Regions from separate parts of the Janthinobacterium sp. SUN211 genome, predicted to be linked through region 3. Evidence: predicted binding sites of a transcription regulator. Region 3 holds the regulator's gene; each other region holds the start of a gene.
What was found. The regulator FNR, encoded in region 3, switches genes on or off when oxygen is low (the NO sensors DNR and NnrR bind a similar motif). The targets are predictions, from matches to a motif close to TTGATNNNNATCAA.
Positions count from the first base shown of each region.

Region 1: a site for FNR is predicted at 3,797-3,810, ahead of O3301_RS03515 (PAS domain-containing methyl-accepting chemotaxis protein). Genes of this name have one in related genera too.
Region 2: a site for FNR is predicted at 4,331-4,344, ahead of O3301_RS27025 (FeoA family protein). Genes of this name have one in related genera too.
Region 4: a site for FNR is predicted at 2,579-2,592, ahead of O3301_RS02460 (XrtA system polysaccharide chain length determinant). Genes of this name have one in related genera too.

Region 1 covers NZ_JAPWIC010000001.1:815,950-823,688, reverse strand. The annotation lists gene O3301_RS03530 (chemotaxis protein CheW) at 1-206, opposite strand, end outside; gene O3301_RS03525 (chemotaxis protein CheD) at 193-717, opposite strand; gene O3301_RS03520 (protein-glutamate O-methyltransferase CheR) at 714-1,538, opposite strand; gene O3301_RS03515 (PAS domain-containing methyl-accepting chemotaxis protein) at 1,542-3,542, opposite strand; gene O3301_RS03510 (3-hydroxyacyl-CoA dehydrogenase NAD-binding domain-containing protein) at 4,170-6,257, shown strand; gene O3301_RS03505 (alpha/beta fold hydrolase) at 6,303-7,151, opposite strand; gene O3301_RS03500 (VOC family protein) at 7,259-7,657, opposite strand.
Region 2 covers NZ_JAPWIC010000011.1:76,726-84,464, reverse strand. The annotation lists gene O3301_RS27050 (oxidoreductase) at 1-262, opposite strand, end outside; gene O3301_RS27045 (AraC family transcriptional regulator) at 307-1,311, shown strand; gene O3301_RS27040 (hypothetical protein) at 1,347-1,508, opposite strand; gene O3301_RS27035 (hypothetical protein) at 1,573-1,854, opposite strand; gene O3301_RS27030 (ferrous iron transporter B) at 1,864-3,765, opposite strand; gene O3301_RS27025 (FeoA family protein) at 3,768-4,052, opposite strand; gene O3301_RS27020 (bacterioferritin-associated ferredoxin) at 4,465-4,680, shown strand; gene O3301_RS27015 (energy transducer TonB) at 4,698-5,399, shown strand; gene O3301_RS27010 (Fe2+-dependent dioxygenase) at 5,554-6,234, opposite strand; gene bfr (bacterioferritin) at 6,656-7,132, shown strand; gene O3301_RS27000 (glutathione S-transferase N-terminal domain-containing protein) at 7,190-7,739, opposite strand, start outside.
Region 3 covers NZ_JAPWIC010000003.1:60,376-68,114, reverse strand. The annotation lists gene O3301_RS11550 (response regulator) at 1-2,511, opposite strand, end outside; gene fnr (fumarate/nitrate reduction transcriptional regulator Fnr) at 2,761-3,519, shown strand; gene O3301_RS11540 (FixH family protein) at 3,523-4,047, opposite strand; gene ccoG (cytochrome c oxidase accessory protein CcoG) at 4,103-5,485, opposite strand; gene ccoP (cytochrome-c oxidase, cbb3-type subunit III) at 5,488-6,408, opposite strand; gene O3301_RS11525 (cbb3-type cytochrome c oxidase subunit 3) at 6,401-6,604, opposite strand; gene ccoO (cytochrome-c oxidase, cbb3-type subunit II) at 6,606-7,220, opposite strand; gene ccoN (cytochrome-c oxidase, cbb3-type subunit I) at 7,236-7,739, opposite strand, start outside.
Region 4 covers NZ_JAPWIC010000001.1:585,531-593,269, reverse strand. The annotation lists gene O3301_RS02480 (hypothetical protein) at 1-143, shown strand, start outside; gene O3301_RS02475 (serine protease) at 140-904, shown strand; gene O3301_RS02470 (long-chain N-acyl amino acid synthase) at 909-1,655, opposite strand; gene O3301_RS02465 (XrtA/PEP-CTERM system exopolysaccharide export protein) at 1,856-2,479, opposite strand; gene O3301_RS02460 (XrtA system polysaccharide chain length determinant) at 2,723-4,252, shown strand; gene O3301_RS02455 (XrtA-associated tyrosine autokinase) at 4,269-5,111, shown strand; gene O3301_RS02450 (TIGR03016 family PEP-CTERM system-associated outer membrane protein) at 5,095-6,624, shown strand; gene wecB (non-hydrolyzing UDP-N-acetylglucosamine 2-epimerase) at 6,637-7,739, shown strand, end outside.

The DNA.
Region 1 (7,739 bases), on a different contig from region 3:
ACGCTGCCGCGCAAGGTGAACATGCCTTCCAGGTAGGCGGGCGACAGGGGCAGGGCGGTGACTTTGGCGGGGTAATTGACGACCTCGCGGATGCAGCTGGCGGGCAGGGCGAATTCATCGTCGCCCAGGTGGAAGGAACCGAACAGTTCGGTGGCCGTGTCGCTGGCCCCCTGCGCTTGCAAGCCCGTTGCTTCATGCATATCCATATGCGCCTTCCTTGCGTGGAATCAATTCGGGTTGCGCCACCACATCGGTGACGGCATAGCTGTGCCGGGCGCAATCGATCAGCAACTGGCGCCCGTGGCGGCCGCCCAGCGCGCAAAAACTGACGTGCAAGCCGCACTGGTCCAGGTATTTTTGCGCCGCTTCCGCGTTTTGCCGGCCCACTTGCAAGCGCCCGTTGCGCGGGCCAAACATGCTGGCGCCGCCCGCCAGCACCACTTCGATATCGGCGTAATCGGCCTGGCGCACGCCCATCAGGCGCAGCAGCGAGGGCACGGCCTGGCTCACATAGCGCGCGCCCAGGCTCGGCTCGACGCCGGGCGCTTCCGGCAGCAGGCAGTGGGCCAGGCCGCAGCACGGGCCATTCTTCCAGATGAAGCCGATGCCGATGCAGGAGCCGAGCAAGGCTTGCAGCTGCTCGCCCTGCGTGCCCACGCTGAGTTGCCCCATGCCAACATGTTGCAGCGGCAAGTTATGCTCGATGATGATGCTCATGCGGTACCCGCCTTATAAATCATGGGAAACTCGAATTGATAGCCGGTGCCGAGGCGGGCGATGGTTTCCGACTCGCCCAGGATCAGCCGGCCCTCGTCCTTCAGGCTCAGGCGTGCCTGGCGCAGCACGGTTTCCTGGTGCTCGGCGTCGAAATAAATGAGCACATTGCGCAGGAAGACCAGGTCGAAGCGCTGGGCCGGGCGCAGCGCTTCCAGCAGATTATGCTGGGCAAAGCTGACGTGCTGGCGCAATTCCTCGTTGACCTTGACGCCGTACGGCGCGGGCGTGAAATATTTGCGCAGCAAGTCAGGATGCGACAGGCGGATGCGCTCGACGGAGCGGCCGCTGTACTGGCCGGCCCGCGCCGCGCCCAGGATCTGCTGCGAAATGTCGCTGGCCAGGATCTGGTAGCGGAAGGCGGGCGCCTGCTGCTTGAATTGCTCGCACAGCATGGCGATCGAATACAGTTCCTCGCCGCTGGCGGCGGCCGCCGACCAGATGGCGAGGCAGCCGTCCGGATGCGCGCGCGCCCAGGCGGGCAGGTAGCGGTCGCGGAAGTAATCCCAGATGGACGGCGTGCGGAAGAACAGGGTGTCGTTGGTGGTCACCAGGTCGATGAAATGGGCCACCTCGTCGCGGTCGCTGGCCACGCGGTCCAGGTACGCCTGGTAGCTGTGCAGGGACAGCGCCTGCAGCCGTGGCTGCAAGCGCCGTTCCAGCAAGACGCTCTTGCGCGCCGTCATGGCGATGCCCGTATGCTGGCGCACCAGCGCGATCAGGGTCGTCAGCACCTCGGGCGTCAAGGTGGCCGCGTGGCTCATGGCCTACACCACGAAGCCGGAGACAGTCTGGTTCAGGCTGCCCGCGCGCTCGTTCAAGCCATCCGTCGAGCGGGCGATGCTGTCGCAGTTGGCGGCCGACTTTTCCGTTTCCTCGGCAATGTACTGGATCGCCGTGGACACTTCGCGCGCCGTCAGCAGCTGCTCGTTGGCCGCCTTCGAGATGTCCGAGATGGCCAGGGTGGTCTTCGCCACGCCCGAGACGATCTTGTCGAAGGCGTCGCTGGCCTGGCGGGAGATTTCGCTGCCCGTCGAGACACGCTTGACGGATTCGTTGATCAGCTTGGAAATTTCCTTGGTCGCCTGCGAAGAGCGCTCGGCCAGCTTGCGCACCTCGTCGGCGACGACGGAAAAGCCCAGGCCGTGCTCGCCCGCGCGGGCCGCCTCGATGGCCGCATTGAAGGCCAGCATGTTGGTCTGGTTGGCGATTTCGCTGATCACCTTGACGATTTCGCCGATGTCTTCCGACGAGCGGTTGATCAAGTCCATCGCCTCGATCGACTTGGCGACGGCGCGCGCGCCCGCTTCCGCTTCCTGCTGCGTGGCTTTCGCCAGGTAATCGGCGTTCGAGGTGTTTTCCGCGATGGAATTGATGGAAAAGGTCAGGCCGTCGATGGAGGCGTTCATTTCTTCCACCGTGGCGCCCAGCGCCTGCGTGCCCACAGCCACGCCCGTCGCCCGTTCGGCGATCGCGTGCGAGGCGTCGGCAAAGCCGTTCGCCGCCGATACCACGTTGCCGATCACGCCGCGCAAGTCGATGATCATCTTGCTGATGCCGCCGGCCAGCAGGTCGATCGGCTCGTCGCCCTCGGGCACGATATTGCAGGTCAGGTCGCCTTGCGCCGCGCGCGCCACCGACTCGAGCAGGGCATTGACCTTGCGGCTGTCGTTGGCGGCCTTGGACTGGATGCTGTTTTCCAGGTTTACCTGTTCGCTGATGTCAATGGCGAACTTGACCACCTTATACGGCTTGCCGTTGAGGTCCAGGATGGGGTTGTAGGTGGCTTGTATCCACACCACCTTGCCATGGTTGCCCAGGCGCTTGTAGCGGCCCGCGTCGAATTCGCCGCGGTTGAGCTTTTGCCAGAATTTCTTGTACTCGGCGCTGCTCGCATACTCGGGCTCGCAAAACATGCGGTGGTGCTCGCCCTTGATATCGCTCAAGTCATAGTCCATGACGGCGAGGAAATTGTCGTTCGCATCGAGCACATTGCCCTGCATGTCGAATTCGATCACGGCCTGCGCCTTGCCGATGGCGCTGACCTTGCCTTCGTACTCGGCGTTGCGCTTTTTCAGGGCCGTGACGTCGCTGGCGAACTTGACCACCTTGAAGGGCCGTCCTTCCGTATCGAAAATGGGGTTGTACGAGGCATTGAGCCAGATTTCGCGGCCGTCCTTGGTGACGCGCTTGTATTCGCCCGCGTCGAACTGGCCTTGCCCCAGCTTGTGCCAGAACTGCGCATAGTCGTCGCTGTTGGCGTAGTCGGGCAGGCAAAACATGCGGTGATGCTTGCCCTTGATCTCGTCGAGCGTGTAGCCGACGGACTTGAGGAAATTGTCGTTGGCGTCGAGGATGGTGCCGTCGAGCCGGAATTCGATCACGGCCTGGGCCTTGCTGATGGCGTCGATCTTGCCTTCGTAATCGGCGTTGCGGCGCTTGGTGGCCGTGATGTCGGTGGCAAACTTGATGACTTTATACGGCTTGCCGTCCGCGTCGAGGATGGGGTTGTAGGATGCGTTGATCCACACTTCGCGCCCATCCTTGGCGCGGCGCTTGTATTCGCCATGGTCGAACTCGCCACGTCCCAGCTTAGCCCAGAAGTTGCTGTATTCATCCGTCTTGACATACTCGGGGTCGCAGAAGATGGCATGGTGCTTGCCTTGCACTTCCGCCAGGGTATAGCCGACGACGCGCAGGAAATTGTCGTTCGCATGCAGGATGGTGCCGTCGAGTTCGAATTCGATCACGGCCTGGACACGGTTCAATGCAGTATTTATCGCTTGTAAGTCCAGATCCTGGGAGTGGCTGACATGGCTGGCTGCGTCCATAGTATTTCCTTCGGGGTGAGAAGAGGAATGGGAACGATAATGCCGCTGCGATTACTTTTACTGCTATCCATAAAAGGCAGCAATGTTATTGCCGCGGTCGACATCTGGTGATAATCGGTGAGAATGTGCGCGCAGAACGGCCGCCAGTGTTTTTCCTGCGGTATGCCTTATTGTAGATAAATTGTAGAGTATTGATTTGTATCAACAATTTTATTATTCCCCAGCATCTGGCGAAAAACAAGGGGCGGGAATAAATAATGTAAAAACTGTCGCAATTGGCCCATGCCGGCATATAACAAACGCATTTTCTTACATAATAAAACGGCGTTATTATTATTGTGCTTTTATTATTTAAATGAATATCCAAGTGATAGCTTCTACTGAAACTTGCTGCATGCAGCAGAATCTTTCCGCAAATGATGTTGTACCATGGCGTACCATGCTGGCGCCTGCGCGCGCACGACAAAAATAATACGAGCGTTCTTTTATGCGGTATAGTGCAGCTTCATCCCTTGCAACCACCTCATCGCCAAGCAAAAACCTATAGACCAACAAGGAAGAGACATGAGTGCTGAATATCAAGTGAACGGCGCCGTTGCCGTCATTACCCTGGCCAACCCGCCCGTCAACGGCCTGGGCCTGGCGACGCGTACGGCCGCCGTGGCCGGCATCCGCCAGGCGCTGGCGGACGACGCCGTCAAAGCCATCGTCATCACGGGCGCCGGCAAGGCCTTTTCGGGCGGCGCCGATATCAAGGAATTCAATTCGCCCAAGGCGCTCACGGAACCAACGCTGCACACCCTGATCAACGTCGTCGAGCAATCGACCAAGCCCGTGGTGGCAGCCATCCACAGCGTCTGCATGGGCGGCGGCCTGGAGCTGGCGCTGGGCTGCAACTACCGCGTGGCCGCGCCTGGCGCGCAGATGGCCTTGCCGGAAGTCAAACTCGGCATCTTGCCGGGCGCGGGCGGCACGCAGCGCCTGCCGCGCGTGCTGGGCCTGGAAATGGCCTTGAACATGATCGTCTCGGGCACGCCCGTAGCGTCCGAAAAACTGGCCGGCACGGCCCTGTTCGACGAAGTCATCGCGCCCGGCGCGGACTTGCTGGCCGCCGCCGTGGCCTTTGCCACGAAAGTGGGTGACGTGCGCCCGCTGCCGAAAGTGCGCGAGCGCAAGGTTGACTACCCGAACCACGAAGCGTTCCTGCAATTTTCGCGCAATACCGTGAAAGCCATGTCCGGCCCGTTCCCCGCACCGCTGAAATGCGTCGATGCCGTGGCGGCCGCCGTGACGATGAAATTCGACGAGGGCTTGAAGTACGAGCGCGAACTGTTCATGCAGCTGGTGCAGTCGCCCGAGTCGAAAGCCCTGCGCCACGCCTTCTTTGCCGAGCGGGTCGCCAGTAAGGTGCCCGACGTGCCGGCCGACACGCCCGTGCGCGCCATCGCCAGCGCGGCGATTGTCGGCGCCGGCACCATGGGCGGCGGCATCGCCATGAATTTCGCCAACGCGGGCATCCCCGTGACCTTGCTGGAAACGAAGCAGGAAGCGCTGGACAAGGGCCTGGCCACCATCCGCAAGAATTATGAAAACACGGTCAAGAAGGGCAAATTGACGCAGGACAAGGCCGAGCAGCGCATCGCCTTGGTCAGCGGTACGTTGGCGTATGCCGATATCGCGCAGGCGGACATCGTCATCGAAGCCGTCTTCGAGGAACTGGGCGTCAAGGAAACCGTGTTCAGGCAGCTCGACGCCGTCATGAAGCCGGGCGCCATCCTCGCCTCGAACACCTCGACCCTGGACCTGGACAAGATCGCCGCGTTCACCCAACGCCCGCAAGACGTGGTCGGCACGCATTTCTTCAGCCCGGCGAACGTCATGAAGCTGCTGGAAATCGTCCGCGGCAAGGAAACGGGCAAGGATGTGCTGGCCACGGCGCTGGCGCTGTCGAAAAAGCTGAAAAAGACGGGCGTCGTTTCCGGCGTGTGCGACGGTTTCATCGGCAACCGCATGATCGAGCAATACAGCCGCCAAGCCGGTTTCCTGCTGGAAGAAGGCTGCCTGCCGGAGCAGGTCGACAAGGCCGTCGAGAAATTCGGCTTTGCCATGGGTCCGTTCCGCATGGGCGACCTGGCCGGCAACGACATCGGCTGGGCCATCCGCAAGCGCCGCTATGTGGAAAAACCGGAAGTGACGTATTCGAAGACGGCCGATCTGCTGTGCGAACTGGGGCGCTATGGTCAGAAGACGGGCGCCGGCTGGTACGACTACAAGCCGGGCGACCGCAAGGCTTACGCCTCGGAACAGGTCAACGCCATGATAGTCCAGCATTCCGCCGACATCGGCGTGGCGCGGCGCAAGATCAGCGACCAGGAAATCGTCGAGCGCCTCGTGTATGCGCTCGTCAACGAAGGCGCGCGCATCCTGGAAGAGGGCATCGCCCTGCGCGCCTCGGACATCGACATGGTGTATCTGACGGGCTACGGCTTCCCGCTGTTCCGCGGCGGCCCGATGTTCTACGCGGACACGGTCGGCTTGCCGAACGTGCTCGACACGATCGCCGGCTATGCGAAAGGCCGCCACGGCGAAGCGTGGACGCCGGCGCCCCTGCTGGTGAAGCTGGCGGGCGAAGGCAAGGGCTTCAATAGTTGATGTTGGGTTGTTGAATGACAAAGGGCAGATTTCTCTGCCCTTTTTTTATTTCTTCTTCGCCACCATCTTGACCGCCTCGTTGACGATGACGGGGTTGTCCTTCTGGATGTAGTAGCCGGCGCCCGTGATGCGCTCGATGGCCGGCGCGCCGGACAGGCGCTGCCAATCCTTTTCCTGGGCCCGCACCACGTTTTCAAACGAGCCCATTTCCTCGATGCCGAACTTGTCGCGCACCAGCAGCATGGCGGGCACGCGCAGCGGGCTGCCCATGTCGACGTGCTGCAGACATTGCGTCTGGGCATCAAATTCGGCCGATTCCGTACTGTTGAACATCAGCTTGCGCCGCGTCTTGACGAGCATGGCGTAGGTGGATGCGTCCGTCTGCAGGCGGTTCCATTGCTGCGGGTGCGTGGGATCGAGCAAGACCAGGCCGGCCACGTCCTGCGGGTACAGCTTCGCATACACATACTGGTACAGCCCGCCCAAGCCATGGCCGACCAGCACATACGGCGGTTTCAGGCCAGCTTGCGCCAGCAGGGCGCGCTGCTGGGCAGCGATGGTGCACGGGTCGCGCGGCGTGGTGGTTTTCTTGCTGTCGCCGTAGCCGGGACGGTCGTACACGAGCACGCGGTGCTGTCTGGCCACTTCGGGCGCCACCTTGGCCCACACATCCTTGCCGTCGCCCATGGCCGACTGGAACACGACGGGCACGCCGCCCTGGCCGCTCACGGTGTAGGCGATGCTGGCGTCGGGCAGGGCGGCGGTAGCCGGCACGCCGGGCATGACCGGGGTCGATGGCAACAGAGAGCAGCCGGAAAAACAGCCTGCCAGCAGCAAGCCGGCGCTGGAGAGGAGCATGGTGCGCGCGGGGCGGCCGACGAATAGATGATGCATGAATCTCCTTCTTGGTGCAGGGACCGGGGACCGGTATGGCGTGCCAGCCATTATAGGCAAATCGTCACGAAGTGGAAATGCCGAACAGAGGTGGATTTCCCGTCCTGTCAGCCGGCGTCGGCGCGGTGGCAGACGGCTTCGATGCGGTTGCCGTCAGGATCGAACAAAAAGGCCGCGTAATAGCTGGCGTGATAGTGGCGCAAGCCGGGCGCGCCCAGGTCGATGCCGCCCTGCGCCAGCCCCGCGTGCCAGAACGCTTCCACGGCCGCGCGCGAGGGGGCCTTGAAGCAGCAATGGCGGCGCGGCGCGTCGCCGGGCGCGGGGCCCAGCCGCACGGAAAAATAGCTGCGTTCGGGGTGTTCGGCATCGCTGCGCTCGCCATAGCCTATCCACGCATTGGCATGGTCGCTGCCCACCTTGGGCACGCCGAGCGCGGCGAAGATGGCGTCGTAGAAGCGCTCGGCGCGTTCCAGGTCGCTGACGGTGAGGGAAACGTGGTCGAGCATGGTCACTCCGCAGTAAAAACAAGGACGGCCATAGCATAGCCCGGATCAGGGCGGCCGTGGGCGGGAGTGACCGAGTGATACT
Region 2 (7,739 bases), on a different contig from region 3:
CGAGCAGGTCGAGCGCCGCGACCTCCACACCAGTCATGCCGGCCAGGACCGCTTGCGCCTGATGCTGGTCGCGCGCCGGGACGAGCACCCTGGCGCCGGCGCCAGCCAGCACGCGCACCGTTTCCAGCCCCAGGCCCGACGCGCCGCCCGTGACGATGGCCTGCACGCCGGACAGGTCGCGGCCGGCCAGCACCTCGCTGGCGGTCGTGGCCGCGCCGAAGCCGGAATGAAGGGGAATTTGCCTGTGATCACCGTATGTCATGTCTGCCTCTGCATGTGAGTGGCCAGCGCGGGATGGCTGGCGACATGCGTATTTTGCGCGAGCAGTTCTGGACGGTGAATGGCGTAAAATCCGCAATACTATCGCCATCGTCCAGAATTGCCGCCACCATGGATTTGCTCTCCGATGTACTCTCGCTGTTTGATACGCGCAGCTCCTACTTTGCCGGCCTGAAGGCGGGCGGCGAGTGGGCCATCGATTTTCCGCCGCCGGACGGCGTCAAGTTCAACGCCGTGATCGAAGGCGCTTGCTGGCTGACGGTCGCGGGTATCGACGCTCCCGTGCAGCTGCAGACGGGCGACTGCTTCCTGCTGGCGCCGGGACGCGCGTTCACCCTGGCCAGCACGCCCGGCTTGCCGGCCGCACCAGCGCTGGACGTGTACCGGCACACGCAGCAGGGCGTGGCCCGCCACGGCACGCCGCAGCACGATTTCTTCCTCATCGGCGGACGCTTCCACTTTGGCGACGAAGCGGCCATCCTGCTCGACTGCCTGCCGCCGCTGCTGCACGTGCGCGGCGATACGGACCAGGCCAGCGTGCTGCACTGGGCCTTGCAACGGCTGGCACAGGAACTGCAGGCGACGGCGCCCGGCGCGGCGCTGATGACGCGCCACCTGGGTCACATGATGCTGCTGCAAATGCTGCGCCAGTATCTTGAAGCGCAGGCCTCGCACCCGGTGGGCTGGCTGTTCGCGCTGGCCGATCCACGGCTGCGCGCCGCCATCGAGGCCATGCACGCGCAACCGGCGCGGCGCTGGACCTTGTCGCAGCTGGCTGCCGTCGCGGGGCAGTCGCGCTCCGCCTTTGCCTTGCACTTCAAGAAGCGGGTGGGCGTGACACCGCTCGACTATCTGCTGCGCTGGCGCATGCGCCTGGCCACGCGGCGCCTGAAGGACGGCAGCGCACCCGTCACCTTGATCGCACAGGCGCTGGGCTACGATTCCGACAGCGCCTTCAGCCACGCCTTCAAGCGCGTCATGGCCTGCTCGCCGCGCCAGTACCGGCTGCGCCACGCGAACGCGCAGGCGTAAAAAAACCCGCGCTTGCGGGTTTTAATCATACAAGGTCAGCGCGCCGGCACGGGCGGCAAGGCCGCTACCGCCAGCAAGGCAAACGGTCCGAGAAACAGGCCGATACCGAACCACAGTCCCCCGTGGCGGCCGCGCCGGCTGGCCAGCAGCCAGGTGGCGACCGCAAACAAAAACATGAAGATCAACAGTATCGCCATTGCCACTCCTTGCCATGCGGAAAGCCCAGTGTAGCCCACGGGCGCACCCGTGGCTAGACGTACATCAGTCCTGGCGCTGCACCTGCATCAGGATCACGCGCTTGCTGCTGCCATCGGCTGGCGGCGTGCTTGACGGCGGCGGCGGGCTGTCGCACGAGCCGCAGGAACCGCAACCGCTGCCGCAGCCCGGCGCCACCTTGAAGAAGGTCGACATCTTCACCTCATCGAGGCCGCAGCGCACGAGGCCCCGCACGATGGCGCGGCGCACGCCCGCCGGCAGGTACTTGGTCGAAAAATGCAGCAGCGCGGCTGCGACGATCAGGGCGACGATGAGGGTTTGCCACATGGTTTTCTCCTAAGCGCCCAGCATCAGGGCGACACGGTACGTGATGAACGAGGCGGCATACGCCAGCGCAAACATGTAGCCGGCCATCAGCAGCGGATAGCGCCAGCCGCCCGTCTCGCGTTTCACCACGGAGAGCGTCGACAGGCACTGCGGCGCGAACACATACCAGGCCAGCAAGGACAGCGCGGTGGCCAGCGACCACGAATGGGCGATCAGCGGCTCCAGGGTGGTGGCCAGCGCATCGCCCGTTTGCGACAGCGCATACACGGTACCCAAGGCGCCGACGGCCACTTCGCGCGCCGCCATGCCAGGCACCAGCGCGATGCAGATCTGCCAATTGAAGCCGATGGGCGCGAAGATCACTTCCAGGCCGCGGCCCAGGATGCCGGCCAGGCTGTAGTAGATCGGCGGATGGATGGCGTTATCCGGCGCGCCGGGGAAGGTGCTGAGGAACCACAGGATGATCATCAGGCTCAGGATGATGGTACCGACGCGCGTGAGGAAGATTTTCGCGCGCTCCCACAGGCTGACGGCCAGGTTGCGCAGGTGCGGCCAGTGATAGGCGGGCAATTCCAGCATCAGCGGCTGGTTGCCGCGCACGCCCATGCCGCGCTTCATGACCCAGGCCACGGCCATGGCCGAGATGATGCCGGCGAAATACAGCACGAACAGCACCAGGCCTTGCAGGCTCAGATAGCCCCATACCTGGCGTTCCGGGATAAAGGCGGCGATGATCAGCGCATACACGGGCAGGCGCGCCGAGCACGTCATCAGCGGCGCGATCATGATGGTGACCAGGCGGTCGCGCGGATTCTGGATGGTACGTGCCGCCATCACGCCGGGAATGGCGCAGGCAAAGCTCGACAGCAGCGGGATGAAGGCGCGGCCGGACAAGCCCACGCCGCCCATCAGGCGGTCCAGCAGGAAGGCGGCGCGCGGCAGGTAGCCGCAGTCTTCCAGGCTCAGGATGAAGAAGAACAGGATCAGGATCTGCGGCAGGAACACCAGCACGCTGCCGACGCCGCCGATGATGCCTTCCACCAGCAAGCTTTTCAGGTGACCGTCTGGCATGTTCGCCGTCAACACGGCGCCCAGGTGGCCCACGCCATCGGTGATCATTTCCATCGGCGTGGCGGCCCAGGCAAACACGGCCTGGAAGATCAGGAACATCAGCACGGCCAGGATGATGGGACCGAACACGGGGTGCAGCACCACGTCGTCGATCTTTTCCGTCAGGTTGCCCTTGTCGCTCGTGTCATTGCTGACGGCGGACAGGATGCGGCGCACTTCGCGCTGGGTTTCTTCGACGGTGACGGCATCGATGGCCGCCAGCGGTTTCGCTTCCACTGCCGGCAGCGGCAGCATGGCGTCGATGGCGTTCAGCAAGGCTTTTTCGCCATCGTGCTGCACCGCCACGGTTTCCACCACGGGCATGCCCAGTTCCTGCGACAGTTTCACCGTGTCGATCAGCATGCCGCGCTTGCGCGCCACGTCCGTCATGTTCAGGGCCAGCAGCATGGGCAGGCCCAGGCGCTTGACTTCCAGCACCAGGCGCAGATTCAGGCGCAGGTTGGTGGCGTCGACGACGCAGATGATGGCGTCCGGACGCGGGTCGCCGCGGCGCAAGCCGCCCACCACGTCGCGCGTGATGGCTTCATCGGGCGTGGTGGCCGACAGGCTGTAGGCGCCCGGCAGGTCGAGCAGGCGCACGGGCTTGCCGGCCGGCGAGGTGAAATGGCCTTCCTTGCGCTCGATGGTCACGCCGGCGTAGTTCGCCACTTTCTGGCGCGCGCCCGTCAAACGGTTGAACAGGGCGGTCTTGCCGCAGTTCGGATTGCCCAGCAAGGCAATTTGTGGCTGATGCGGCGGCTTGTGCACGCCTGCATCCACGATAGTTTCGACAGCACCCATGGTCATTCCGGTTGAAGCAGCGGTTGAATCGTAATCAGCGCCGCTTCGAAGCGGCGCAGTGCGAACGTGGCATTGCCGACCTTGATGGCCAGCGGATCGCCGCCGGGAATGCCGCGCTTGAGCATGCGGATACGTTCGCCGGGAACGAATCCCAACTCCATCAAGCGGCGGGCCAGGTCGACGCCGTCCTCCGTCTGTCCTGCCGTGTGGGGCGTGATATGCAACACCGTGCCGCTCTGGCCGACTGCCAGCGCATCGAGCGTCATCATGGGTGGAACTAGAGTCATGAGCAAATTCCGTTCAAATTAAGAACACCTGATACCGGCGACGGCGCAAGGCGCCTTGCACCGGTTCCAGGTTTGTGAGGTAAAACGCAACTGTTGCGCATTACCGACAAGCGGCCATTCAATCTGTCCAGACGGTGACCGTCCGAGACAATACCAGCATTATAAACATGAATGCGAATAGTTTTTATTTAGCCCGGAGAGCCGCCCCCATCAAGGGCTGCGTCATTCGGAAACATGGCCTGTGAAGCTGCGGCGCCAGGCCGCCAATTGCCGCACACTTGATCAAAATCACTTGCATTGTCCCCCGCTTTGCGCGACAATGAAACGTAATGATAATGATTCTCATTAAAACACTAGCAACAATGCTTTCCAGCACTAGTGTCTGTTCATCCTCCAGCCAGAAGGTGTATCAATGATTGTATGTGTCTGCAACAACATATCTGATCGTGAAATCCGTCAAGCCGTCGATCTTGGCCTGTCCAGCATGGCCGAACTGCGCCGCGACCTGGGCGTGGCCACCTGCTGCGGCAAATGCCACACCTGCGCGCGGGAAGTGCTGAACGATCACCTGAACGCCACCGTGGCGCTGCAAGAAACCGTATTGATGCGAGCTGTACTGACAAACTAAAGAAAGCGATGAACGCCATGACGATGATGCCCCCGCCCGTAACGGTGCAGGCCGTGCAGCAATTTGCCGACTTCGACAAGAAGCGCAACAAATTCGCGCCGCTGATGGCCATCGTCGTCCTGCACATCGCCGGCTTTTACGCCATTCAGAGCGGCCTGCTGAGCCGCGTGGTCACGGCGGCCATGCCGACCATCACCACCATCAGCATCATCGCCCCGCCGGCGCCGCCCAAGCCGCCGGCACCGTCCGTACCGAAAACCGTGGAATTGAGCGCCCCCGTGCCGCGCGCCGTGATCCCGCCGCTGCCGCTGATCGCCGTAGCGCCGAGCGAACCGACGATCACGCCGCCGCAGCCGACGCGCGCCGAAGCGGCACCGGTTGCCACCGCCGCACCGACAGCGCCATCGACACCGTCGCCGACGCCACCGGCGCCGTCGACGCCGCGCACCGTCAGCAGCGTCGAATACATCAAGGCGCCGCAACTGATCTACCCGAATCTGTCGCGCCGCCTGGGCGAAAGCGGCACCGTGGTGTTGCGCATCCTGATCAATGAAAAGGGCTTGCCCGAGCAAATCCTGATTCATAAATCGACCGGCTACGGCAACCTCGATGAAGCGGGCCGCCAAGCCGCCCAGCGCGCGCTGTTCAAGCCGATGATCGAGAACGGCAAGCCTGTTCCCGTGTACGTGTTAGTACCGCTGACCTTCCAACTGAGCTAGCCTTCCGGCGGCCCTTGCGCCGCTGCCAGCCCGCAAGCACCGCACCCTGTGCCCTGCTTGCTTTTTTGCGCCCTGTTTTCTGTACCAGTCAAGCAACTGCTTGTTTCAGTCTGCCAGCCTACATCCCCGGGCCAGGCAGACTTTTTTTTGCGCGCTACATCTCCGCCCACATCCTGAGCAGATTGTGATAATGCCCCGTCAAGCCCACCGTCGCCGGCGAATCGCCGTGTTCTCCGCGCACGCTCTGGATGTTTTGATCGAGCTCAAACAGCATGCTGCGCTTCCAATCCTCGCGCACCATGCTTTGCGTCCACAGGAAGGAGCAGATGCGCTCGCCGCTGGTGACGGGCAGCACCTGATGCACGCTGCTCGACGGATACACGATCACGTCGCCGGCCGGCAATTTCACTTCATGCGTGCCATACGCGTCGACCACCACCAGCTCGCCGCCTTCGTACTCGTCCGGCTCGCTCAAAAACACGGTCGACGAGACGTCGGCGCGCATCGATTGCATGCCGTTTTTCGGCGTGCGGATGGCACCGTCGATATGCAGGCCATAGTGCTCGCCGCCCGCATAGCTGTTGAAGAACGGCGGCAGGATGCGCAGCGGCAGCACGGCGGAAAAGAACAGGGGATTGGCCATCAGCGCGCGGCTGACGATCTCGCCCAGTTCCAGCGCCAGCGGCGAACCTTCCGCCAGCTGGCGGTTGCGCTTGACTTGCGCGCCTTGCGCCCCGACGCTGGCGCGCCCGTCGACCCAGTCCGTCTGCGCCAGGCGCTGGCGAAACTGCGTGACCTGTTCCGGCGTCAGCACGCCGGGTATATGCAGCATCATCTTGCTATCCTTTTTCAGTAAATATCGCTGCCTGATTATCGCATCGCCGGCAGCGGCCAAGAAGACACAAAAGCAAGAACGGAGCAACATTTCCCGCCTTTTCAGCGCGGCCATGCAGGCGCGCCAGCCGCAGCAAAAAAACGCCAGGAACGCGAATGAGAATGGCCATCATTTTCCTTAGCAAATAAAAAACGGAAAAATGTGCCAATCCATTTGAGAATGGGTTTTATTCGCACGATATTTACGTTAAAAAGACGGAAAAATGCCGTTTACCGCCCGAAATCGCCCATATTTTGCGCTATCATGCGGGCATAGCGAAACCGGCAACCTGCGCGCCACCAGGCAGCCAGCGCCACCCGGCAGTGAACGCCAGCAGCCTCCGGTTTCATCATCGAACGCGACACAGAACAAAGGAAATCCCATGAAGGGCGATAAAGAAGTCATCCGCATGCTCAACGCACAGCTCACCAACGAACTGTCGGCCATCAACCAGTACTTCCTGCATGCGCGCATGTACAAGCACTGGGGCCTGGAAAAGCTGGGCAAGAAGGAATACGAAGAATCGATCGGCGAAATGAAACACGCCGACAAGCTGATCGACCGCATCCTGATGCTCGACGGCCTGCCGAACCTGCAAGCGCTGCACAAGCTGCTGATCGGCGAGAACACGCCGGAAATGCTGGAATGCGACTTGAAGCTGGAACGCGCCGCGCACGCCACCGTCAAGGAAGGCATCGCCATCAGCGAAAAAGCGGGCGACTACGTCTCGCGCGACCTGTTCCTGATGATCCTGGAAGACACGGAAGAACATATCGACTGGCTGGAAACGCAGATCGACCTGATCGCCAAAGTCGGCATCCAGAACTACCTGCAAAGCCAGATGGCGATTGAAGAGTAATTTTTCTTCGAGGCAGATAAAAAAACCGGCAATCGCCGGTTTTTTTACGTCCGCGCCTTATTGCGGCACGGTGTCCTTGAACGACTGCCGCTCGGACAGTTTATCGAACAGGCGCGCCAGCGCGGGGTGATCGGCGCGCCAGTCGATTTCCGGGAAGCGGAAGCTGAGCCAGCCCAGGGTGCAGCCCACGGCCACGTCGGCCAGCGTGTAGTTCTTGCCGGCGCAATACGCGCTCTCGCCCAGGCGCGCTTCCAGCGCCGCCAGGCCCAGGGTGACTTTGTCCAGCTGGCGCGCGATCCAGGCCGCGCTTTGCTGCTCGGGCGGGCGCTGCGTGCGCTCCAGGCGCACCAGCACGCCCGCGTCGAGAATGCCGTCGGCCAGCGCTTCCCAGTTCTTGATATCGGCCCGCTCGCGGCCGTTGCCGCCGGCCGGCAGCAGCTTGCACACGGGCGTGAGCGTGTCGAGGTATTCGACGATGACTTTCGAATCGATCAAGGTGCTGCCATCCTCCATCACCAGGCAGGGCACCTTGCCCAGGGGATTGGCCTGGGCGATGCGGGTTTCCGGCACCCACACGTTTTCCAGCTCGAAGACATAGTCGAGCTTT
Region 3 (7,739 bases):
GTGGGTGGCGCTGAAACCGTCCATGACGGGCATCTGCATGTCCATCAGCACGATGTCGTAGCGCAGCGCTTCCGTGCGCAGCCGTTCCACGGCTTGCAAGCCGTCGCCCACCACGTCCAGGGTGGCACCCATGTGTTCGAGGATGCCGCGCGCCACGGCCTGGTTCAGGTGGTTGTCTTCCACCAGCAGGAAGTGCACGCCGGCCAGTTCCGTGCCCAGCGGCTGGTGCAGCATGCGTTGCTCGCCGCCGTCGTCCTTGGCGATCAGCGCCTGGTGCAGGGCGTCGAACAGGCTCGAGCCCGTGATCGGCTTCATCAGCACGACGTCGGCCTCGGCCGCGCTGGAGATTTCTTCCAGGTGGTTGCGGGCGAAGGCGTTGACCATCACCACGATGGGCTGGCGCTGGCCGCTGGCCGCCTGGCGGATGGCCTTGGCCGTGGCCAGGCCATCCATGACGGGCATGTGCCAGTCGGCCAGCACCACGTCGTACGGTTGCTGCTGCGCCAGGCGTTCGCGGTACAGCTCGATGGCGGCAAAGCCGGAGTCCACTTCGTCGGCCAGCCAGCCCCATGCCTCGATCAGCTTGACGATCAGTTCGCGCGTGGTGCGGTTGTCGTCGGCCACCAGCAGGCGCAGCTGGCCCAGCGCCGGCGTGCGCCGCGTTTCGGCCGGCTGCGCCAGCATTTCGAAGGGCACGCTGAACCAGAAGCGGCTGCCCTTGCCTTCGCTGCTGGCGACGGCGATGTCGCCGCCCATCATGTGGATCAGCTGCTTGCTGATGGCCAGGCCCAGGCCCGTGCCGCCGAAGCGCCGCGTGATGCTCTGGTCGCCCTGGGAAAACGCGGCAAACAGCTGCTGTTGCTGCAGTTCCGTCATGCCGATGCCCGTGTCGCGCACTTCGAAGCGCAGCCAGGCGCGGCCGCTCTCGCTCTCGGCCAGGCTGACGGCCACCACCACTTCGCCGCTTTCCGTGAACTTGATGGCGTTGCCGGCCAGGTTGACGAGGATTTGCTGCAGGCGCTGGGCGTCGCCCACGAGGCGCCGCGGCACGTCGGGCTCGACGGCGATGGCCAGTTCCAGCTCCTTTTCGCCCGCATTCATCGTCATCGTCGTGGCCAGGGTATTCATGACTTCGTCGAGGTCGAATTCGACGGGCGACAACTCCATGCGCCGCGCCTCGATCTTCGAATAGTCGAGCACGTCATTGAGGATGCCCAGCAGCGACTGGCCCGCCACTCTGACCATGGTCAGATACTTGCGCTGTTCCGTGTCGAGCCTGGTATTGCCCAGCAAATACACCATGCCCAGCACGGCATTGAGGGGCGTGCGGATTTCATGGCTCATGTTGGCCACGAAATCGCTCTTCGCGCGGTTGGCCGCCTCGGCCCGGTCGCGTTCCTGTTCCAGCTCCGCCGCGCGCGATTCGAGTTCCTGCTGCAGGCGGTCGCGTTCGCTCATCAGGCCGTTGAACGCTTCCGTCAGTTCGCCGATCTCGTCGCGCTGCTGCACCGGCACGGGCGTGAAGCGGCTGCCGCTGGTGCGCAGGGCTTGCAGGGTGTCGCGCAGGCGCACCAGCGGCGACAGCAGGCGCACGGTGACCCAGCCCAGCACGAAGGCGGCCAGCAGCGAGGCGAGGATGCTCCACAGCACCAATCGGTACAGCACGCCATCGAACGGTTCGAAGGCATCCTCGACGGGGAGCGAGGCGGCCAGCAGCCAGTTCACGGATTTCAGGCGCTTGAAGCTGTTGACGGCCGTGATGCCGCGGCTGTTGGTGCTGACCATGCTGCCTTCGCCATCTTCCTTCAGCAGCTGGGTCGTCGTCAGGTTGGCGTTCGGCTTGCGCGGTTGCAGCAAGCGGCTGGTATCGGGGTGCAGCACGTAGCGCGGCACGGCGCCGCGCGTGAGAATGAAGTAATAGCCGTTCTTGCCGATCTTTTCCGAGCGCAGGCGGCCCAGCAGGTTGTCCTTGTACAGGCGCAGCACGCCGATCACCACGCCGGCCACCTGGCCATCGGCGGCCAGCACGGGCGCCACCATCTGCACGATGGGCATGCCGCTCGACTTGCCCAGCATCGGTTCGGTGATCATGGGCTGGCGCGTGCGCAGGACGGTCTGGAAATACTCGCGCTCGGCGACGTTGATGCCGGCACGCCCCGCTACCTCCGGCATGTCGGCCACGACGGCGCCATGCGCGTCGAGCACCAGCACGTCATCGAACAGCACCAGCATCGAGCGGCGCGAATAGTATTCGCGCAATTGGGCGGGCCGGGCGATCAATTCCGGCGGCTGCTGTCGGGCCGTCAGGGTGACGATCTGCAGCAGCATGCCCAGCTTGTCGTCGAGCTCGGCAGCGGTGCGGGTGATCAGGGACGATTGCTGGCTCAGCAGTACTCGGGTGAAGTCGTCGCGCATGTGCTGCACCTGGATCATGGTGACCAGCGCGATCATGGCGATCGAGGTCAGGCTGGTGGCCAGCGCGACTTTTGCTTTAATGCCGAGAGGCTTCATGATTTCCTTTTCAGTACCGGGCGGCACAGGCGGCAGATAATGCTGTCAGGAATTTTCCTATCAATGCCCCAGCTTGGCAAGCGCCGCCGCGCAAATTGCCCGCCCCGTACGGGCTTTTGACGATGTTGCCATATAATTAAAGGCTGGACGTCGTTTATTCGCCGAATTTACGGTGAAATTGGTATACGGCAACCCTGTATGCGGCTGTATGCAGTAAACTTGTTGTTGCATTTTCTAAAAGGTACCGACATGACTGAAGCGCTACTCACTCCAACCTTGCCCACCGTGAACGTGGAGGCGTTGCGTGCGCGATGCTCGACCTGCAGCATGCATCAATTGTGCCTGCCGATGGGCCTCGATGTGGGCGACATGGACAGGCTGGACCAGATCATAGGCCGCCGCCGCAAGATTGTGCGCGGCGCCTCGCTGTTCCGCATCGGCGACTCGTTCCAGAACCTGTATGCGATCCGCCTGGGGCATTTCAAGACGTACCAGATCAATCCGGGCGGCGAAGAGCAGGTGACGGGCTTCCAGATGGCGGGCGAACTGCTGGGCATGGACGCCATCAGCGCCGACCGCCACCACTGTAATGCGGTGGCGCTGGAAGACAGCGAAGTGTGTGAAATCCCGTTTTCCAGCCTGGAACAATTGCTGGGCAATATGCCGACCCTGCTGCGCCATTTCCACCGCATGATGAGCCAGGAAATCACGCGCGAGCAAAGCGTCATGCTGTTGCTGGGCAATATGCAGGCGACGCAGCGCTTTGCCGCCTTCATCGTCAACCTGGCGTCGCGCTATGAAGCGCGCGGCTATTCGGGCAGCAATTTCCAGCTGCGCATGTCGCGCGAGGAAATCGGCAACTACCTGGGCCTGACCATCGAGAGCGTCAGCCGCCTGCTGTCGAAGTTCAAGAAGGAAGGCTGGCTGCGTGTCTCCAACCGGGAAATTGAAATCCTGCAGCCGGCGAAACTGAAGGCGATTACGGCCGGCACGGACGTCTGCAAATAAGACTTACAGTTCCTCGTCCGCATGCAGCGCGATGCTGCGCTGCAGCGGCCAGGTCCAGATGCCGGACAGGCGCCACTCGCGTTTGTCGTTTTCCACCAGCACTTGCCAGCGGCTGCGCTCGAGCATCGGCAGCGCCACGGAAAAATTGCCGGCCGCATCGGGCTGTACCAGCACCTTGATATCCTTTTCCGGCAGGGTCGCATGCGCTAGGTGCAGCTGCAAAGGCGCCTGATAGGCCTTGCCGAAGCTGTGCACGGAACCGGTCAGGCGCGCTTGCGCCACGTCATACGACAGGCGCGTATCCATCGCCAGGTCGCTGGCGATCGTGTCGCGCTTCAAATCCTGGTTGATCGCCTTGCCCTGCTTGTAATAATCGCCCACCACCAGCGCATCGGGCTGCGTAAACGCGATATAGCCCATGAAGCTGCCGACGACCACGGACAGGCCGGGGCCGATCATCAGCAGCCATGGCCAGCGATGCTTGTACCACGGTGCAACGGGTGCTTGCAGTTTCAGACTGTCGGACATGGTATTTCTCCTGTGTAAACGGCCAATCCCCATGCGGGGACTGGCCTTCCTGCTATTACCGCGGCACGATGAATACCGCGCTTTCACGCACATGCAGCGATGGGTCGTCCAGCGATTGCAATTCGATCGCAATCTTGTTCGAGCCCTTCTCTCCCACGCCGTGCGGCACGCGCAGGCGGATCGGCCAACCCAGCGTTTCCGTCGGCTGCAAGGTCACTTCTTCGCGCGTCAGCAAGGTCAGGCCCGGCAAGCCGGAAGCGCTGATTTTGAAATGCTGGCTTTGCTCCGATGTGTTCATGATCTGCAGGCGGTAGACGTTTTCGATCATGCCGTCTTCCACTTCGCGTCCCATGGAACCGCGGTCGCGGATCACGTCCATTTTCAGGGGCGTGCGCAGGGCCAGCGAAGTACACACGGCGATGATGATCAGGGCCAGGATGGAAGTGTAGATCAAGACGCGCGGGCGCATGGCGCGCTGGCGTATCTGCTTCGAATTGAAGTTGTTTTCCATCGCATGGTCGGTACTGTAGCGTACCAGTCCCCGTGGCCGGTCGACCTTGTCCATCACGCTGTTGCAGGCATCGACGCAAGCGGCGCAACCGATGCATTCATACTGCAGGCCGTTACGGATATCGATGCCGGTCGGACACACCTGCACGCACAGGGTACAGTCGATGCAATCGCCCAGCTTGTCGTTGTTGCCGGCCTTCTTGCTCATGGCGCCACGTGGTTCGCCGCGCTTGGCATCGTAGGTGATGATCAGGGTGTCCTGGTCGAACATGGCGCTCTGGAAGCGCGCGTAGGGGCACATGTATTTGCACACCTGCTCGCGCAGCCAGCCCGCGTTGCCGTAGGTTGCCAGACTGTAGAACAATACCCAGAACCATTCCCAGGGACCGAAGTTCAGCGTGGTCACCGACTGCGCCAGTTCCTTGATCGGCGTGAAGTAGCCGACAAAGGTAAAGCCCGTCCACAGGGCGATGGCGCCCCATACCAGGTGCTTGGCCGTCTTCTTGAACGCCTTGCGCACGGAGGGGCCCTGCTTGTCGAGGGCCATGCGCGCGCTGCGCGTGCCCTCGATGCGGCGTTCGACCCACAGGAAAATTTCCGTGTATACCGTTTGCGGGCAAGAGAACCCGCACCACACCCGCCCGGCAATGGCCGTGACGAGGAACAACAAATACGCACAGATGATCAGCAGGGCCGCCAGATAGATGAAATCCTGGGGCCACAGCACGACGCCGAAAATGTAGAACTTGCGCGTGGTCAAATCGAACAGCAGGGCTTGCCTGCCATTCCAGGTCAACCACGGCAAGCCGTAGAACGCGAGCTGGGTAAGCCATACGCATACCCATCGCCAGGTAGCGTAGCGTCCTTTGGCCTCGCGAGGGTAGATTTGCTCGCGGGCCGCATACATCTTGATGACTTGAGGTTCCATTTTTACTTTGCGGGTGCCTGCGGATTCGACAGGCTCCAGACATACGCCGACAGCACGTGTACCTTGGATTCGCCGAGGAAATCGCTGAAGGCCGGCATGGTGTTGCTGCGTCCCTTGCGTACGGTTTCCATGATGGTGTCGGCGCTGCCGCCGTACAGCCAGGTCTTGTCCGTCAGGTTTGGCGCGCCGAGCATCTGGTTACCCTTGGCATCGGCGCCATGACAGGCCATGCAGGCGCCGAACTTGGCCTTGCCCAGCACGGACTTGACGGGATCCGAGGTCGAGCCGGACAGGCTCAGCACATAATGGGCCACGTTCTCGACATCCTTTTCGGAGCCCAGGGCAGCGCCCATCGGTGGCATTTGCCCATTGCGGCCGTGCATGATGGTGGTCTTGATGATGTCGGGTTCGCCGCCATACAGCCAGTCCTTGTCCGTCAGGTTGGGGAAGCCCTTGTTGCCGCGCGCATCCGAACCGTGGCATTGCGCGCAGTAGGTCAGGAACAGGCGCTGGCCGATGGCTTGCGCCTGCGGATCGGCGGCCACCGTCTTCAAGTCCTGGCTCAGGTACTTGTTGAACAGGGGACCGTAGTCGGCTTCCGCCTTCTTCAGCTCTTCCTCGTACTGGCCCGTCGATTTCCAGCCCAGGCTGCCGGCATAGTTGCCCAGGCCCGGATACAGGAACAGGTAGGCCAGCGAGAAGACGATGGTGATGTAGAACAACCACATCCACCAGCGCGGCATCGGCGTATTGAGTTCCTTCAAGTCCTCGTCCCAGACGTGGCCCGTGGTGCCGTCGGCAGGGGCGCCCTCGACCACTTTGATTTTCGACTGCGAGTACAGCAGCACGCCGCAGCCGATGATGCCCAGCAGGGACAGCACGATGATGTAGATATTCCAGAAGCCATTGGTAAAGTCAGCCATGGTTATGCTCCTTCGCCAGGGTCATTTCGGCTTCGGCCGGATAGTCGAGCGCGTCGTCGGCGAACGGCAGGCGGGCTGCCGCGTCGAAGTCGCTGTTGCTGCGGCTGAACGTCCACCACAGGATGCCCACGAACGTCGTAAAGGAAACCACCGTCATGACGCTGCTGGCGCTGTCAAACAGGTTTTCGATTGCCATGCTAATTCCTTGTTTTGATTAATGTACCGAGGCCTTGCAGATAGGCGACCAGGGCGTCTTCTTCCGTCTTGTCCTGCAGCTGCGCGGGGCCGGCGGCGATCTCTTCATCGCTGTACGGCTGGCCCAGGCGTTTCAGGGCGCGCATCTTCGGCATGATGTCGTCAGGCACCAGCTTGGTCTTCGCCAGCCAGGGGTAGGACGGCATGTTCGACTCGGGCACCACGTCGCGCGGGTTGTTCAAGTGCGTGCGGTGCCATTCGTCGCTGTAGCGCGCGCCCACGCGGGCCAGGTCGGGTCCCGTGCGCTTGGAACCCCACTGGAATGGACGGTCGTAGACGAATTCGCCGGCAACCGAATAGTGGCCATAGCGTTCCGTTTCCGCGCGTAGCGGACGCACCATCTGCGAGTGGCAGTTGTAGCAGCCTTCGCGCACGTAAATGTCGCGGCCCGCCAGGCGCAGCGGCGAGTACGGTTTCAGGCCGGCGACGGGCTCCGTCGTGCTCTTCTGGAAGAACAGGGGAACGATCTCGACGGCGCCGCCGATGCTGATCACCACCGTGACCAGGGCGATCAGCAGCCAGGGGTTTCTTTCAATCCATGCATGTGAAAATTTCATTTGCTTTCGCTCCTATCAGGCGTGCGCCGCGTTCAGTTCCGGAATGCGGGCGACGGGGAGTTTGCTGCCGCGCAGAGTCATCCAGGTGTTGTAGCCCATGATGCACATACCCGACAGGTACAGCAGGCCACCGGCCACGCGCACCACGTAGTACGGATACGTCGCTTTCACGCTCTCGACAAAGGTGTAGGTCAGGGTGCCGTCCGGATTGACCGCGCGCCACATCAGGCCCTGCATCACGCCGGCGATCCACATTGCCGCGATGTACAGCACGATGCCGATGGTGGCCACCCAGAAGTGCACGTCGACCAGGCGCGTGCTGTGCATCTGCGTGCGGCCCGCCAGGCGCGGCAGCAGGTAGTAGATCGAACCCATGGTGATGAAGCCCACCCAGCCCAGGGCGCCCGCATGCACGTGGGCAACGGTCCAGTCGGTGTAGTGCGACAGCGAGTTGATGGTCTTGATCGACATCATCGGACCTTCGAAGGTGGCGATGCCGTAGAACGACAGCGAAACGAT
Region 4 (7,739 bases), on a different contig from region 3:
TGGGTTTTCTCGTCGTCGGCCTGTTCGACAGCCTGCTCGACGTGCCGCGCCTCGCCCTGCTGTGCCATCTGATGCTGCTGTGCGCGCTGCTGCAGCCCGCGCCTTCCCCGCCACCTCCCCACCTTGAAAGCGCGCCGCCATGACACCCCTGTTTTCCGCCCTCCTATTCTGCCTGGCCCTGGCCAGCGCGCCGTGCCGCGCCGATGCGCCGCTGGCGCAAACCATCGCGCGCATCAAACCGTCCATCGTCGGCGTGGGCAGCCTGCAAAAGACGCGCACGCCGCCGATGAATTTCATCGGCACGGGTTTCGTGACGGGCGACGGCTTGAGCGTGCTGACCTGCGCCCACGTGATCCAGAAACTGCTCGACGCCAATCCGAATGAAGTCATCGGCATCCTCACGGGCCAGGGCGAGGCGGCGCAATTTCGTCCCGCCAGGGTCCAGGCGCTGGACACGGAACACGACCTGGCCTTGCTGCGCCTGGCGGGCGCGCCCCTGCCCGCCCTAGCGCTGGGCGACGCGGCCACGGTGCGCGAAGGCCAGGCCATGGCATTTACAGGGTTTCCGCTGGGCACCTTGCTCGGGCTGCACCACGTGACGCACCGCGCCACCGTGTCATCGCTGACGCCGGTGGTCATGCCCAGCGAAAACGCGCAGCGCCTCGACATCCGGCGCCTGGCGCAGCTGCAAAAGGCGCCGTACACCGTGTTCCAGCTGGACGCGACGGCGTATCCGGGCAGCAGCGGCAGCCCCCTGTTCGATCCCGAGACCGGTCTCGTCTACGGCATCGTCAACATGGTGTACGTCAAGGGCCTCAAGGAAGCGGCCATCAGCGCCCCGAGCGGCATCACTTACGCGATTCCGGGCAGCTACATGCAGACGCTCTTGCTGAAAAACAAATGAGTGATCAGTTGCGCCCCTGCCTCAGCCGGTCCGTAATGCCAGGCTCATCCCATGTCGGAAAAAAAAAGGGGTAAAACGACCGTTCACCCCCATGCTGTTCCATCAGGCCACCGTATTTACGGATCTGGGCCCCCATGTAATCGAGGTCCAGCCGTAGCAGCACGGCCGGCGCCCCCACACGCGTGCACTCGCGCTCGCCGCCAAAGTCCTGGAAACCCAGCATGCGCTTGTAAAACACCACGTGGCGCGGGTTGACTTCGATCACGTAATCCGTAAAGCCGTGAATATTGTGGGCATAGATATAAGAAATATGAATCAGCGCCGCGAACACGCGCTTGCTCACCCCCTTGTCGATGGCCAGGCGCGACGGTTCGCACAGGCGCCGGCCTTCCTCGCGCAGGACGTCGAGCTTGTCGCGGAAGTTTTCATCGGCCGGCAAGCCGGTCTCGTCATTGTCGAGGCACAGGGTCATGGTGCCGACCGTGGTGCCGGCCGTTTCCGCAAACAGCGTGATTTTATTCAGGGCATGCGCGATGCCGGGATCGACGGCATAGCCGCGCCAGCCGTACATCTTGCGGATCAGCAAACTGGCCGCCTCGCGCCGGCCGCGCGAATTGGCCATGCGGATATGAAAGCGCTGCAGGTCGAGCTCATGCTCCATGGCCGGATCGATCTGCCCCTCGCCCACCACCAGGTCATTGAAAGTACCGGGCGTGTCGAAGGAAATAATGGGTTCATCTTCAAAGCTCATCTTGTCCTCACGTTCATCGGCCGCCGTCGAGACGGACTGAAGCCAATGCCTTGTGACAAGAGAAAAACTGGAGAAGTTCCCGCGCCAGGCAAAAAAAACAGAAGAAATATGCTATTTAATAGCAAAATTGCATGCTGAAATTTGCCTGCAAGTACAAAATGACAAATATAAGTGCTGTTTTGATATTGCCGAGTCCGCTATTAAAAGAAGCTCTCCGGTATCAGCAGCACGTCGCCCGGGCGCATCATGACGTTGGCGGAAATATCGCCACGCTTCAGGAGGTCGTCGAGCCGCACGCCCAGCTGCTGCTGGTTGCCTTCGCGCATGCGGATGATGCTGGCCTTGTTGCCGGCCGCGAAATCGGTGATGCCGCCCACGGCGATGAGCACATCCATCAGCGACATGCCCAGCCGGTACGGCAGCGCCTGCGGCTTGGCCGCTTCGCCGATGACGCGGATCTGCTCGCCATACGGGCCCGAGAAATTGGTGACGATGACCGTCACCACGGGCTGCTGGATGAACTTGCCCAACGCTTGCTCGATGTCGCGCGCCAGCTGGGTCGACGTCTTGCCGCTGGCGGGCAAATCCTCGACCAGCGGCGTGGTGATCTTGCCGTCCGGCCGCACGGCCACCGTCAGCGACACTTCCGGATTGCGCCAGACGATGATGTTGACGGAGTCTCCCGGTCCGATCAGGTAGTCGTGCATGGGCGCGCTGTCGTCGGAGGGCGCCAGCGGATGGGACGTGCGGCAGGCGCCCAGCAAGCCGGCGGCCAAGCCCAGGCCCAGCGTGTTGCAGACAAATGCACGGCGAAACGGATTCATGCGGAGCCTCTTCGAGTCGATGGCGCGTCCATGGCCGGCCGCGCAGAACCAGCCTGGGCCGCGAACTTCCTATGATTATTAAAACCCGGCAAGTCAACCTTGAGGCGTATCAAGAAGCAATCATCTTGGGAAATTTTGCCTCCCAGCCGCCCTATACTTTGCTTACTCAACAGGCAAGCATTTCTTGCAATACGCCGTCGCCAGCCCATCGACCGTGCAGCACCGTCACCTGAAGGAAGCGACATGGAAGAATTGATACAGCAATTGCTTTCCAGCCTGAAAGGCATCTGGAAGTACCGCTGGCATGCGGTGCTGGTGGCGTGGCTGGTGGCCATCGTCGGCTTCATCAAGGTGATCACCCTGCCCGACGACTTCCAGACGTCGGCGCGCGTGTTTGTCGATACGCAAACCATCCTCAAGCCGCTGATGGCCGGCATGACCAGCGTGCCGAACACGGAACAGCAGGTGGCCATCATGAGCCGCACCCTGCTCAGCCGCCCGAACGTGGAGCGCGTCATGCGCATGGTCGACCTCGACCTCGATTCGAAGACCGTGCGCGAACACGAGGCCCAGCTCGACGACCTGATGAGCCGCATCAAGATCACCGGCACCAACGCGTATGACATCTACACGATCAGCTACAGCGGGCGCGACCCGAAGCTGGTGCGCGACGTGGTGCAAAGCCTGCTCACCATCTTTGTCGAAGGCAGTTTCCAGGGAAAAAAAGGCGATTCGCAAAAGGCGGTGCAATTCATCGACGAGCAGATCAAGAATTACGAGGACAAGCTGAGCGCGGCGGAAAACCTCGTGAAGGAATTCAAGATCCGCAACAACCTGCTGCTGCCGCGCCAGGGCATCGACTATGGCAGCCAGCTGCTGATGTCGTCCGATAGCCTGAACAATGCCAAGCTGGAACTGGTCGAGGCGGAGCAGGCCCGCAAGGCCATCCAGAGCCAGATCGAAGGCGACGAGCCCGTGCTCGACCTGGAGCCGAACGCATCGGCCATCGCGAATCCCGAACTCGACGAGCGCATCGCCACGCTCAACAAGAACCTTGACAGCCTGCGCATGCAATTTACGGAACTGCACCCCGACATCATTTCCTCGAAGCGCCTCATTGCCCAGCTGGAAGAACGCAAGATCGAAGAAAGCAAGCTGAAGACGGCGGCCGGCGACCCGGGCAAGAACTACAGCCCCATGCTGCAGCAGCTGAAGGTGGCGCTGACGGATGCGGACGCCAAGGTGGCCGCCATCCGCGCCCGCGTGCAGGAATACAACGCGCGCAATGAACGCCTGCTGGCGCAGAGCAATGCCGTGCCCGAGGTGGAATCGCAGCTGGCGCAGCTGAACCGCGATTACATCATCAACAAGGAAAACTATGAAAAGCTGATCGGCCGGCGCGAAGCGGCCAAGCTGTCGGGTGAGCTCAGTTCCACCACGGAAATGATGGCCTTCAAGATCATCGACCCGCCCACGGTGCAATATGCGCCCGTCGGCCCGAACCGCCCGCTGCTGTTCAGCGCGGCGCTGGGCGCGGCCCTGGTGGCCGGCGTCGCCACGGCCTTGCTCATCAGCCAGGTGCGTCCCACCTTCCTCAGCCCCGCCGAACTGCGCGACGCCACGGGCTTGAACGTGCTGGGCACGGTATCGATGAACTGGACGGCGCTGCAGCAAGTGCGCCGCCGTCGCGCCCGCTACGGCTTTGGCGCCTGCCTGGGCAGCCTGTTCGTGCTGTACGGCGGGGTCATGACGGCCGCGCTGCTGAAATTCTAGATCCCGGGGAGCGACGATGAGCAGCAAGGACAGCGGCAAGCAGGAACCCACCATCCTGGGCGTGGCCGAGGCCGGCGTGCCGTATGGCGCAGCGGGCGCGGCGGGGGCGGATGGCGCGGACGCGGCCCGGTCGCCCCAGTACCGCCCTCTGAACCTGGCCCGGCTGGCGGAGCAAGGCATGCTCACGCAGGAAGGCGGACGCAGCTCGGTGGCCGAGGATTTCCGCATCATCAAGCGCCCGCTGCTGCGCCAGGCGCGCGCCAGCGGCACCGAGGCCATCCGCCACGGCAACCTGATCGTCGTCACCAGCGCCATGCCCGGCGAAGGCAAGACCTACTGCGCCGTCAACCTGGCCATGAGCATCGCCATGGAAATGGATATCACGGTGCTGCTGGTCGATGCCGACGTGGCGCGCCCGTCCGTGCTGAAAGTGCTGGGCCTGCCGCCGGAGCCGGGGCTGATGGACGTGCTGCTCGACCCGCAACTGGCCATGGGCGACGTGATCCTGAAAACCAATGTGGCCAACCTGAGCATCCTGCCCGCCGGGCGCAGCAACAAGCATGCGACGGAATTGCTGGCCAGCCGCGCCATGAGCCGCCTGCTGGCGGAAATTGCCAGCCGCTACAGCGACCGCGTCGTCATCTTCGATTCGCCGCCCCTCTTGATCACCAGCGAGGCGCACGCGCTGGTCGGGCAGATGGGACAAGTGGTGATGGTGGTCGAGGCGGAAACGACGACGCAGCACGCCGTCAAGGAAGCGCTGCGGCAGATCGAGTCGTGCGAACACATTCATTTGATCTACAACAAGACCAAATCGTTCCCCGGCAACGACTACTACGGCTATGGCTATTACGACTAGCGGCCGGGTTCCGCTGCCGCTGCTGCCGTTCCTGTCCCTGCTGCTGCCCCTGCCGGCCGGCGCCGTCGACTGGCTGGTGAAACCGTCGCTGCGCCTGCGCGAAAGCTATACGGACAATGCCTTGCGCGCGCCGTCCGGCCAGGCGCAATCGGACTTCATCACGGAAATCGCCCCCGCCATCGCCCTCATCGGCACGGGCCCGCGCCTGCGCGTGCACCTCGATTACAGCTGGCGCAAATACCTGTCGGGGCAGCGCGCCGATACGGATACCCACGAACTGCGCGCCTCGGCCGACGCCGAGCTGGTGCAGGACTGGTTCTTCATCGATGCGGACGCCAGCGTGAGCCGGCGCAACATCTCGCCATTCGGCCCGCAACTGATCGACGGCCTGCCCGACACGGACAATGCCAGCACCGTGCGCACGACGGGCATCAGCCCCTACCTGCGCCACCGTTTCCGCGGCCTGGCCTCGGCCGAGCTGCGCTACACGCGCAACACGGTCGACAGCGGCGGCGACCTGCTCTCCGTGCACAGCGATGAGCTGGAATTGCTGCTCAATGGCGAGCCGCGCGGCAACGGCTGGACCTGGAACGCCAGCCACGACGTGCGCCGCACGCAGGACAGCAAGCTGGCGCCCGTGCGCATGCAGCGCAGCAGCGCGGGCTTGCGCTATCCCATCAACAGCAAGTGGGCGGCCACGGCCAGCGGCGGCATGGAAAAGGAAGGCTATCTGTCGACCAGCGGCAAGGCGCCGGCGGGCCGCTTCTGGTCGCTGGGCGGCGTGTGGACGCCGTCGCCGCGCACCAGCGTGGCCTTCAGCACGGGCAAGCGCTTCTTCGGCACCACCTACAGCCTGGACGCCACCTTCCTGCAGCGCCATACCAACTGGCAGCTGAGCTACGGCGAAAACATCACCACCATGCCGACGCAGTTTTCGCGCCTGGGCGACCGCGATGCGGGCCGACTGCTCGATCAATTGTGGCGCGGCATCTTTCCCAATGCGCGCGACCGGCGCTTGCGCATCGACGCCTTCCTGCGCTACGCCAACAGCCTGGGGCCGGAACGGGGCGCCATCAATTACTTCAGCCACCGCTATTTCCTGCAAAAGCAGCTGAAGCTGACGATGGCGCGCGCCACGGCGAAAAGCACGATGATCGTCGGCGTCACGGCCGTCGACCGCACGGCGCAAACGGCCAGCGGCATCGACAGCGGCTTGCTGCCTGGCGTGGAGTTCGGCAGCGAAGACCGCACGCGCCAGGTCGGCGGCAACCTGGGCTGGGGCTGGCAAGCCAATTCGCGCACCACCGTCAATGTCAATGCCGGCTACGCCGGCGTGCGTTCGCTGAGCGCGCCCCGGCGCGACAACAACATCACCTTGACGGCCGGCTACACGCGCATCCTGCAGCCGGACATGACGGCCAGCATCGACGTGCGGCACACGCGGCACGCCAGCAACCGCGGCGGCGATTACCGCGAAAACGGCGTCAGCGCCACGCTCACCATGCGATTCTAAGGAGGCTGCAGCATGTCCGACCCTTCGCTGTCATCCGCCGCACCGGCGCACCTGCTGTGCGTGGTGGCCGCGCGCCCCAACCTGATGAAGATGGCGCCCATCCTGGCCGCCCTGGCGCGCCATGCGCCCGCCGTGCGCGTGACCTTGCTGCATACGGGCCAGCATTACGACACGGCCATGAACGAACAGCTGTTCATCGACCTGGACATGCGCCCGCCCGACATCGCCCTCGACGTCGGCTCCGGCAACCACGCGCAGCAGACGGCCGAGATCATGCGCCGCTTCGACGCCGTGCTCGACGCCCATCCGCCGCTGGCGCCCGACGCTGTGCTGGTCGTCGGCGACGTCAATTCCACGCTGGCGTGCGCGCTGGTGGCGGCCAAGCGCGGCACGCCCGTGATCCACGTCGAGGCGGGCTTGCGCAGCGGCGACCGGCGCATGCCCGAGGAAATCAACCGCGTGCTGACGGATCAATTGTCCGACCTGCTGCTGACCAGCGAGGAAGGCGCGCGCGCCAACCTGCTGCGCGAAGGCATCGCCGCCGAACGCATCCACTTCACGGGCAACGTCATGATCGACAGCCTGCGGCAGCAGCTGCCGCGCGCCATGCCGCCCGCCGCCACCCTGCGCGCCCACGGCCACGCCTGCCCGCCCGCGTATGGCCTGTTGACCCTGCACCGACCGTCGAACGTGGATGACCCGGCGCAACTCGAAGCGCTGCTGCAGGCGCTGGGACAGCTGTCCCGCCGGCTGCCGCTGCTGTTTCCCATCCACCCGCGCACCCTGGCCGGCCTGCGCCTGGCGGGCCTGGAAGCGCATCTGGCGCGGCATGCCATCGTCAGCCTGCCGCCGCTGGGCTACCTGGAAATGCTGGGCCTGATGCAAGGGGCGCGCCTGGTGCTGACGGATTCGGGCGGCGTGCAGGAAGAAAGCACGGCTCTGGGCGTGCCCTGCCTGACCCTGCGCGACACGACGGAGCGCCCCGTCACCGTCAGCGACGGCACGAATACCCTGGCCGGCACGCAGCCGGCCGCCCTGTTGTCGCTGGCGCGGGGCATCCTGGACACGGGCGGCAAGCGCGGTCGCCTACCGCCCCTGTGGGATGGCCACGCGGC